One region of the Bradyrhizobium sp. CCBAU 051011 genome, then DNA from elsewhere that is predicted to be linked to it. Evidence: predicted binding sites of a transcription regulator. Region 1 holds the regulator's gene; the other holds the start of a gene.
The links. The regulator HrcA, encoded in region 1, represses chaperone genes, less so after heat shock. The targets are predictions, from matches to a motif close to GTTAGCACTCNCNNNNNGNGAGTGCTAAC.
Positions count from the first base shown of each region.

Region 2: the regulator HrcA is predicted to act here: its motif matches at 2,680-2,708, upstream of ACH79_RS27710 (co-chaperone GroES).

Region 1 is NZ_CP022222.1:2,281,811-2,286,081, reverse strand. It holds gene ACH79_RS10850 (AraC family transcriptional regulator) at 1-595, shown strand, start outside; gene ACH79_RS10845 (VOC family protein) at 724-1,107, shown strand; gene grpE (nucleotide exchange factor GrpE) at 1,117-1,722, opposite strand; gene hrcA (heat-inducible transcriptional repressor HrcA) at 1,844-2,932, opposite strand; gene rph (ribonuclease PH) at 3,148-3,861, shown strand; gene rdgB (RdgB/HAM1 family non-canonical purine NTP pyrophosphatase) at 3,930-4,271, shown strand, end outside.
Region 2 is NZ_CP022222.1:5,928,634-5,932,904, forward strand. It holds gene ACH79_RS27700 (phasin family protein) at 1-184, opposite strand, end outside; gene groL (chaperonin GroEL) at 587-2,230, opposite strand; gene ACH79_RS27710 (co-chaperone GroES) at 2,322-2,636, opposite strand; gene ACH79_RS27715 (usg protein) at 3,020-3,307, shown strand; gene ACH79_RS27720 (cupin domain-containing protein) at 3,457-4,005, shown strand; gene ACH79_RS27725 (NupC/NupG family nucleoside CNT transporter) at 4,145-4,271, opposite strand, start outside.

The DNA of each region.
Region 1 (4,271 bases):
CATCGAATCCGATGGCGGCGCCGAATGCGTGCAGGTGGATTTCACGCCGCTCGGCGCCTATCGCTTCTTCGGCGGCGCCGTCGTCGATCTCGCCGCGCGCATGGTCGACATCGGCGAGGTGCTGGGCCACGAAGGCTGGCGACTGCGCGAACGGCTTGGCGCGACATGCAGCTGGCAGGATCGCTTCGATTTGGTCGAGGATTTTGTAGCTAGCCGTGCCAGCCATCTGCCTTCTCCCGAGATCGCATTCGCCTATGGACAGCTCACACGCAGCGCGGGCGGCGTGCGTATTACTAGGCTTGCAAGCGAGATCGGCTGGAGCCGCAAGCATCTGGTCGATCGCTTCCGGGCCGAAATTGGTTTGTCGCCGAAGCCGGTCGCCCGCATGATGCGCTTTCATGAAGCGTGCCGGCTTGCGCGGACGGAAACCGCAAGCGGCTGGGCCTCCATTGCGGCCGAAAGCGGTTATTCCGACCAGGCGCATCTGGCCCGCGAATTTGTCGATCTTGCCGGCGAGACGCCGACGGCCTGGGCCCGGCGGCTGACGCTGATCGACAGCCGCCTGACGCGGCCGCTCGAGGCGCTAGCTGCGTAGCCCGTCGGGTAACAAATCTTCAAGCCGGAACTGGAGCACTAGGGCATAGTTGGCGCAGTAGAGCAGCCAGCAAGGAGTTGCCCGTGACCAGTCCAGGCCAAAGCGAAGCGCCCCGCCTCTATCCAACGATGCGCTGCCGGGATGCCGAGGCCATGATCGGGTGGCTGAAGGACGTGGTTGGTTTCACCGAACGCGTCGTCTACCGCAACGGCGGCATGATCCATCATGCCGAACTTGCCTATGGGCCCTCGATCCTGATGTTCGGCCAGAGCAGGGACGATGAATATGGCAAGCTTGTCGGCGATATCGGTGGTCGCCGCACGGATGCGATTTACGTCGCCGTCGACGATCCCGACACGCTGCACGCCAAGGTGAAGGCGGCCGGCGGGCGGATCGAAATGGAGCTGCGGGACACCGACTACGGCAGCCGCGACTTCGCCTGCCGGGATCCGGAAGGCAATCTCTGGAGTTTTGGGACGTATCGTCCGAAAGCGGACGAGAAGCCGCTGTAGGTTTTCGGCTTAGCTCGCCACGTCCGCCGCCGGCGCGGCCTTGGCGCCGCCCTTGGAGACGCCGACCAGCGCCGGGCGCAGCACGCGTTCGCCGATCATGAAGCCGGCCTGGACGACCTGAACCACCGTGCCCTGCGGCACCGACGGATCGGGCACTTCGTACATCGCCTGCTGGAAATTCGGATCGAACTTCTCGCCGGACGGATCGAACTTCTTGACGCCGTTCTTCTCCAGCGTGTTGAGCAGCGAGCGCTCGGTCAGCTCGACGCCTTCGATGAAGGCCTTGATGCCGGGATCGGCGGTCTCTTTCACGTCGGCCGGGATCGCATCGAGCGCGCGCTGCAGATTGTCGGCGATCTCGAGAATGTCGCGGGCGAAGCCGGTGATGCCATAGGCGCGCGCGTCGGCGACCTCCTTGGCGGTGCGCTTGCGCAGGTTTTCCATCTCGGCCAGCGTGCGCAGCATCTTGTCGCGCGCTTCGGTCGCTTCCTTGACCAGCAGCTCCACCGATCCTTCCTCGGGATCGTCGGGCATGATGTAGGGCTTTGAGACCACGGGCTCGCCCGTCTCTGCCGGGTTTGCCGTGTTGTCATTCGGCCGCTTGGGATCGGTCATAAGGCTGCCTTCTCAAAAAACGCGTCTGGCTCAATGGGGATTTGCTGCGGGGGATATCGTGCTTTAGAGGCGGAAAATCAAGCACAACCGCGCCGGATATAAGGCCAATTCGCCCCCGGGATCAGCCACCCAGCATCCGGCTGACGATCCGGGCGGCATAATCCACCGTCGGAATCACCCGTGCATAATTGAGCCGGGTCGGCCCGATCACGCCGAGAACGCCGACGATGCGGCCCGACGCGTCGCCATAGGGCGCGATGATGGTGGAGGAACCGGATAGCGAAAACAACTTGTTCTCCGATCCGATGAAAATCCGCACGCCCTCGGCGCGCTCGGCGCGGCCCAACAGATCGATAACGCCGCGCTTGGTCTCGAGATCGTCGAACAGCGATTTGACGCGTTCGAGATCCTCCAGTGCGTGCAGATCTTCCAGGAGATTGGCGTGCCCGCGCACGATCAATTGGCGCTCCTCGTGTTCGCCGCCGGACCAGCTCGCAATGCCCGCCTCGATCACCTTCTGCGTTAGTTGATCGAGCTCGACGCGGCTCTGCGCCATCGCGTTTTCCAGCTCAAGCCGCGCTTCGGCCAGCGTACGGCCGCGAATCCGCGCGTTGAGGAAGTTGCTCGCCTCGGTCAACGCCGACGAGGGAACGCCGGGCGGCAGCGCCAGCACGCGGTTTTCGACCTGGCCGTCTTCGCCGACCAGCACCACCAGCGCGCGCTCCGGCTCCAGCCGCACGAATTCGATGTGCTTCAGCCGCGAATTGGATTTGGCAGTGAGCACCACGGCGGCCGCCCGCGTCAGGCCGGACAGCCGCGTCAGCGCTTCGCCGAGCGCGGCCTCGACCGATTGCGCGCGGCCGACGGATGCAAGCTGGCTCTGGATCGATTCCCGTTCCGGTTCGGTAAGGTCCCCGATCTGCATCAGGGCGTCGACGAAGAACCTCAGGCCGAGTTCGGTCGGCAGCCGCCCGGCCGAGGTATGTGGCGCATAGATCAGCCCGAGGTGCTCGAGGTCCGACATCACGTTGCGGACCGAAGCCGGTGACAACGGCACCGCGATCAGGCGCGAAATGTTGCGCGAGCCGACCGGCTCGCCGGTGGCGAGATAACTCTCGACGATTTGCCGAAAAATGTCGCGCGACCGCTCGTTGAGCTGAGCCAGCCCGGCATGCGGCGCGATCAGTCCAATCGGATCGTGGTGGGCCACTAACTCTTCCTCCCAGCACCCCTAATTTGTCCATCCGGGGCGCCGATGACAAGCGCGCTCTGTTCATGGCGTTTTCCGGCAGAATGGCCGCAATTCTCGTGAAGAAAGCGCGTCAAAACATCATGAAATTGCAGGCAAAAGCCCTTGCCGCTGCCCGTTCCCCCTCCTACAAGCACCGCGAACGAATTTTCGCCTCGTTTTCGAAAGGATTTCCCATGCGGCCAAGCCGCCGTGCGCCCGATCAGTTGCGCCCCGTGTCGCTGGAACGCGGCGTGGTCAAATACGCCGAAGGTTCCTGCATGGTGAAGTTCGGCGACACCCATGTGCTGGTCACGGCCACGCTGGAAGAGCGGCTGCCGCCCTGGCTGAAGGGTCAGGGCCGCGGCTGGGTCACGGCCGAATACGGCATGCTGCCGCGCGCTACCCTTGAGCGCACCCGCCGCGAGGCCGCCGCCGGCAAGCAGGGCGGCCGCACCGTGGAAATCCAGCGGCTGATCGGGCGCTCGCTGCGCGCAGCCGTCGACCTCGAAGCGCTTGGCGAGCGCCAGATCACGGTGGACTGCGACGTGATCCAGGCCGATGGCGGCACCCGCACCGCCTCGATCACCGGCGCCTGGGTGGCGTTGGCCGACTGCATCGGCTGGATGAAGAGCCGCAACATGCTGAAAGCGAACGTTTTGCGCGACAACGTCGCCGCGATCTCCTGCGGCATCTATCAGGGCACGCCGGTGCTCGACCTCGACTATGCCGAGGATTCCGAGGCCGAGACCGACGCCAATTTCGTCATGACGGGCGATGGCCGCATCATCGAGGTGCAGGGCACCGCCGAAAAGACGCCGTTCTCGCAGGACGAGTTCCTGGCGCTGATGGAACTGGCGCGCAACGGTGTCGCCCGTCTGGTGGACCTGCAGAAGCTGGCTGTCGCGTAATTCACAAGAGGTCGTCATAACACGTGGATGGCCGGGACAAGCCCGGCCATGACGGAATACAAATATCCATGGCTCAGCACCGTCGAATCACCGGCCGGCTCGTGATCGCGACCCACAATCCCGGCAAGCTCGCCGAGATGCGGGAATTGCTGGCGCCGCACGGCGTCGAGGCGGTTGCCGCGGGCGAGCTTGGCCTGGGCGAGCCCGAGGAAACCGGCAAGACGTTCCGCGCCAATGCCGCGATCAAGGCGATCGCGGCGGCAAATGCCGCGCAATTGCCCGCCTTCGCCGACGATTCCGGCCTGGTCGTCGATGCGCTCGATGGTGCCCCCGGCATCCACTCGGCGCGCTGGGCCGGCGAGGGCAAGGATTTCATGGCGGCGATGACCCGGATCGAGCGCCTGCTGCAG
Region 2 (4,271 bases), 3.6 Mb from region 1:
CATTGCTGGAATAGCTCTCGCGCAGCGCTTCCGTCATTTGCTCCGAAGCGGCCTTGATCTTCTCGAAGCCTTCTCGTGCGCGGGCCACGACCTGGTCGTTGGCTCCGATGCCAGGCAAGGCGATCTTCGAGAAATCCGGCAGCGGCGTCCCGAAGACATTGGTTCCATTTGGTGCCACTTTCATTTCGCTTTCACTCACGCAACATTACTCCTTCTCAAGCGAAAGCATTCTCCGCGACGCTCGTATGCGTCACGAGAGCTCACGCTCCGTGTTCGACCAGATTTTGGATGAGCTTTGATTTAGCCCCGACCCGATACAACTTTGCGTCAGGAGAAGCGGAACGTCGGTTCGAATTCCGACTCTCGCGAGAATTTTTTTTGAGAATTGTCAACCTAAACGATCGTATATTTACGGGAGGGTGTGCATAACAGGGATATCGCCGAGAGCGGGGAGCCTTTTATTCAGCGTGGCGTTGCACGCGACCCTTCACCTGCTGTGGCGGCTAGCCACGTTATTCGCCAAACAAAAACCCCGGCATCGCTGCCGGGGTTTTGCATTTTTCCTAACCGCTTTGGGTGACCGGACTTAGAAGTCCATGCCGCCCATGCCGCCGCCGGGGGGCATGCCGCCGCCGGCCGGAGCGTTCTTCTTCGGCAGTTCGGCGATCATGGCTTCGGTGGTGATCAGGAGAGCCGCGACCGAGGCCGCGTTCTGGATCGCCGCACGAACCACCTTGGTCGGGTCGATGATGCCCTTGGAGACCAGGTTGCCGTATTCGCCGTTCTGCGAGTCGAAGCCGTAGGAGTACTGCTCCTTCTCGAGGATCTTGCCGACGATGACGGACCCGTCTTCGCCCGCGTTGATCGCGATCTGGCGGGCCGGCGCGGAGAGCGCCTTGCGCACGATCTCGACGCCGGTCTTCTGGTCGTCGTTCTGGGTCCGGATGCGCTTGAGCTGCTCGGAGGCGCGGAGCAGGGCGACGCCGCCGCCCGGCACGATGCCTTCTTCAACCGCCGCGCGGGTCGCATGCATCGCGTCATCCACGCGATCCTTGCGCTCCTTCACCTCAACTTCGGTCGCGCCGCCGACGCGGATCACCGCGACGCCGCCCGCGAGCTTGGCCAGACGCTCCTGCAGCTTCTCACGGTCGTAGTCCGAGGTGGTTTCCTCGATCTGCGCCTTGATCTGCTGAACGCGGGCCTCGATGTCGGCCTTCTTGCCGGCGCCGTTGACGATCGTGGTGTTTTCCTTGTCGATCATCACCTTCTTGGCGCGGCCGAGCATCTGCAGCGTAACGTTCTCGAGCTTGATGCCGAGATCTTCCGAGATCGCCTGACCGCCGGTCAGAACCGCGATGTCCTGCAGCATGGCCTTGCGGCGATCGCCGAAGCCCGGAGCCTTTACGGCCGCGACCTTCAGACCGCCACGCAGGCGGTTGACGACGAGGGTGGCGAGAGCTTCGCCTTCGACGTCTTCCGCGACGATGACCAGCGGCTTGCCGGTCTGCACCACGGCTTCGAGCAGCGGCAGCAGCTCGTTCAGCGAGGAGAGCTTCTTCTCGTTGATCAGGATGTAGGCGTCGTCCATTTCAACGCGCATTTTGTCGGCGTTGGTGACGAAGTAGGGCGAGATGTAGCCGCGGTCGAACTGCATGCCCTCGACGACGTCGAGTTCGGTGTCGAGCGACTTGGCTTCCTCGACGGTGATGACGCCTTCGTTGCCGACCTTGGCCATCGCCTTGGCGAGGAAGTCGCCGATTTCCTTGTCGCCGTTGGCGGAGATGGTGCCGACCTGGGCGATTTCCTCGTTCGAGGTGACCTTCTTGGAGTTCTTGGCGAGGTCGGCGACCACGGCTTCAACAGCCAGATCGATACCGCGCTTCAGGTCCATCGGGTTCATGCCGGCGGCAACCGACTTGGCGCCTTCACGGACGATCGCAGCCGCCAGAACGGTCGCGGTGGTGGTGCCGTCGCCGGCAGCGTCCGCCGACTTCGAAGCGACTTCGCGCACCATCTGCGCGCCCATGTTCTCGAACTTGTCGTCGAGCTCGATCTCCTTGGCGACGGTGACGCCGTCCTTGGTGATGCGGGGAGCGCCGAACGACTTGTCGAGCACGACGTTGCGGCCCTTCGGACCGAGCGTGACTTTCACGGCGTTGGCGAGAATGTCGACGCCGCGCAGCATGCGGTCGCGGGCATCGACGCCGAATTTGACTTCTTTGGCTGACATATTTGGTTTCCCTGAGTTGATCTTTGTTTCTCACCCTGTCGGGGAGGCGCCTTGCGGGCGCTCCTCAGGGTGAGCGTGGCAGGCGAAGGGCTTAAGCGGCCTTCTTCTTGGAGGCGGGGACGTCGAGCACGCCCATGACGTCGGACTCCTTCATGATCAGGAGATCTTCACCGTCGATCTTGACCTCGGTGCCCGACCACTTGCCGAACAGGACGCGGTCGCCAACCTTGAGATCGATCGGGATCAGTTTGCCGGCCTCGTCACGGCCACCCGGGCCGACGGCGACGATTTCGCCCTGGGAAGGCTTTTCCTTGGCACTGTCCGGAATGATGATGCCGCCAGCGGTCTTCTCTTCGGCGTCGATGCGCTTGACCACGACGCGGTCGTGAAGCGGACGGAATTTCATGCAGTCCTCCTAAGTTTCTGAAGATGTTATCAGAATTGGAAATTTTGGCAGTCCGAGCCAGCGAGTGCTAACTCGGCTGCGACTGATTTAGGCCAGTCTTGTTCGGGGGACAAGGGTGTCTAGCAGAAAAATTGGCACTCAAATATGACGCCTGCCAATTTCATTAATCATGATTAATCGGGGCGCGGAATCCCGGGGCCCCGTTATTAGCAGATGCGGTAAGCTGCTGCTAACGCGTGAATTTTCAACAGTTCGTTAAACATTTAGACTTGTGATGGGTTGGTATCGTGCGTCACATTTCTCTCATGTGAGCGCATCTCCGCCGGGGTGGCTCGGTGTGTGGCCACCCACGTGAAATGCGCTTCCAGCAATGGAGGTTTGGCATGGTCTCGCGGGTTGGAGTTGCTTCCGACGACTTCCGGAAGCAGGTGCTGGGTTACGGGCTGACGACGGCGCAAATTCTGTACCGGATGCCGGATCACCCCTCATTGCTGCAGACCTATGTCTGGCAAAACTACGATCTGTTTCCGAAATTCCCCGCGCTCAAGGATTTCCTCGCCTTCTGGCAGGAAAAGCTTGATGGCCCGCTGTTTTCCGTCACGGTTGCGCATTCCAGGCTGATCAAGCCGGCCGAGCTGCGCGCGGTCGATGGCGTGTTCAGGCTGCATTGATTGAGGTGCCGCAGGGTGGGCAAAGGCGCTTGCGCCGTGCCCACCATCTGACACTCAGCTCGCGATGGTGGGCACGCTGCGCTTTGCCCATCCTACGAAATCCGATTTGTGTTAGCCTCCCGCCACAAACAAACAAAAGGGAGGCACCGATGGCCAAGAAGAAAGTCGCCTCACGCGCCGCGGCGCAGTCCGCCGTAAGGAAGAAATGGTCAGGCCACAAGACGGCGGCCAAGTCCTCGGCTCGCAAGACGATCAAGTCGAAGGCGAGGGGCGCGTCTGCCGCAAAGGCAAAGCCAGTCAAGAAGGCGCGGCCGAAGCAAACCATCGCCATCAGCCATCACCGCGAAGAAGATTTCAAGGCTGACGGCCTGCGCACCTACGCAAAATACCGCGACCTCGGAATTGCGGACGCTACCCACGGTCTGGCGCAGGCGCATGTGATCCGCTTGCAGGGTCCTTGTAATCCGGCGGAAGTTTCAAAACTGCACTACCACGACGTCGAATTCCAGATGGTCTACGTGCTCAAGGGCTGGGTGAAGACCTACATGGAAGGCCAGGGCGAGACACTGATGCAAGCGGGCAGCGCCTGGACCCAGCCGCCGCGCATCAAGCATCTGATCATGGATTATTCCGACGACGTCGAACTGCTCGAGGTGATCTTGCCGGCGGAGTTCAAGACGGTGGAATTGGCGAGTTGATTCCGTAGCCCGGATGGAGCCAACGGGTCGCGCGAATGCGCGCCCGATGACAGGCTCCGCGAAATCCGGGAACGTTGCGAGTGGTTGAACACGTGTCCGGGATTGCGCTGCGCTCCATCCGGGCTACGGGCTGATGAGCCTACGTCAACACCCCCACCATCGCGCCCATCAGGCACGTCGTCAGCGTACCTGACACAATCGACTTCAAGCCCAGCGCGTTGATTTCCTCGCGACGCTCCGGGGCCATCGTCCCGAGGCCGCCGATC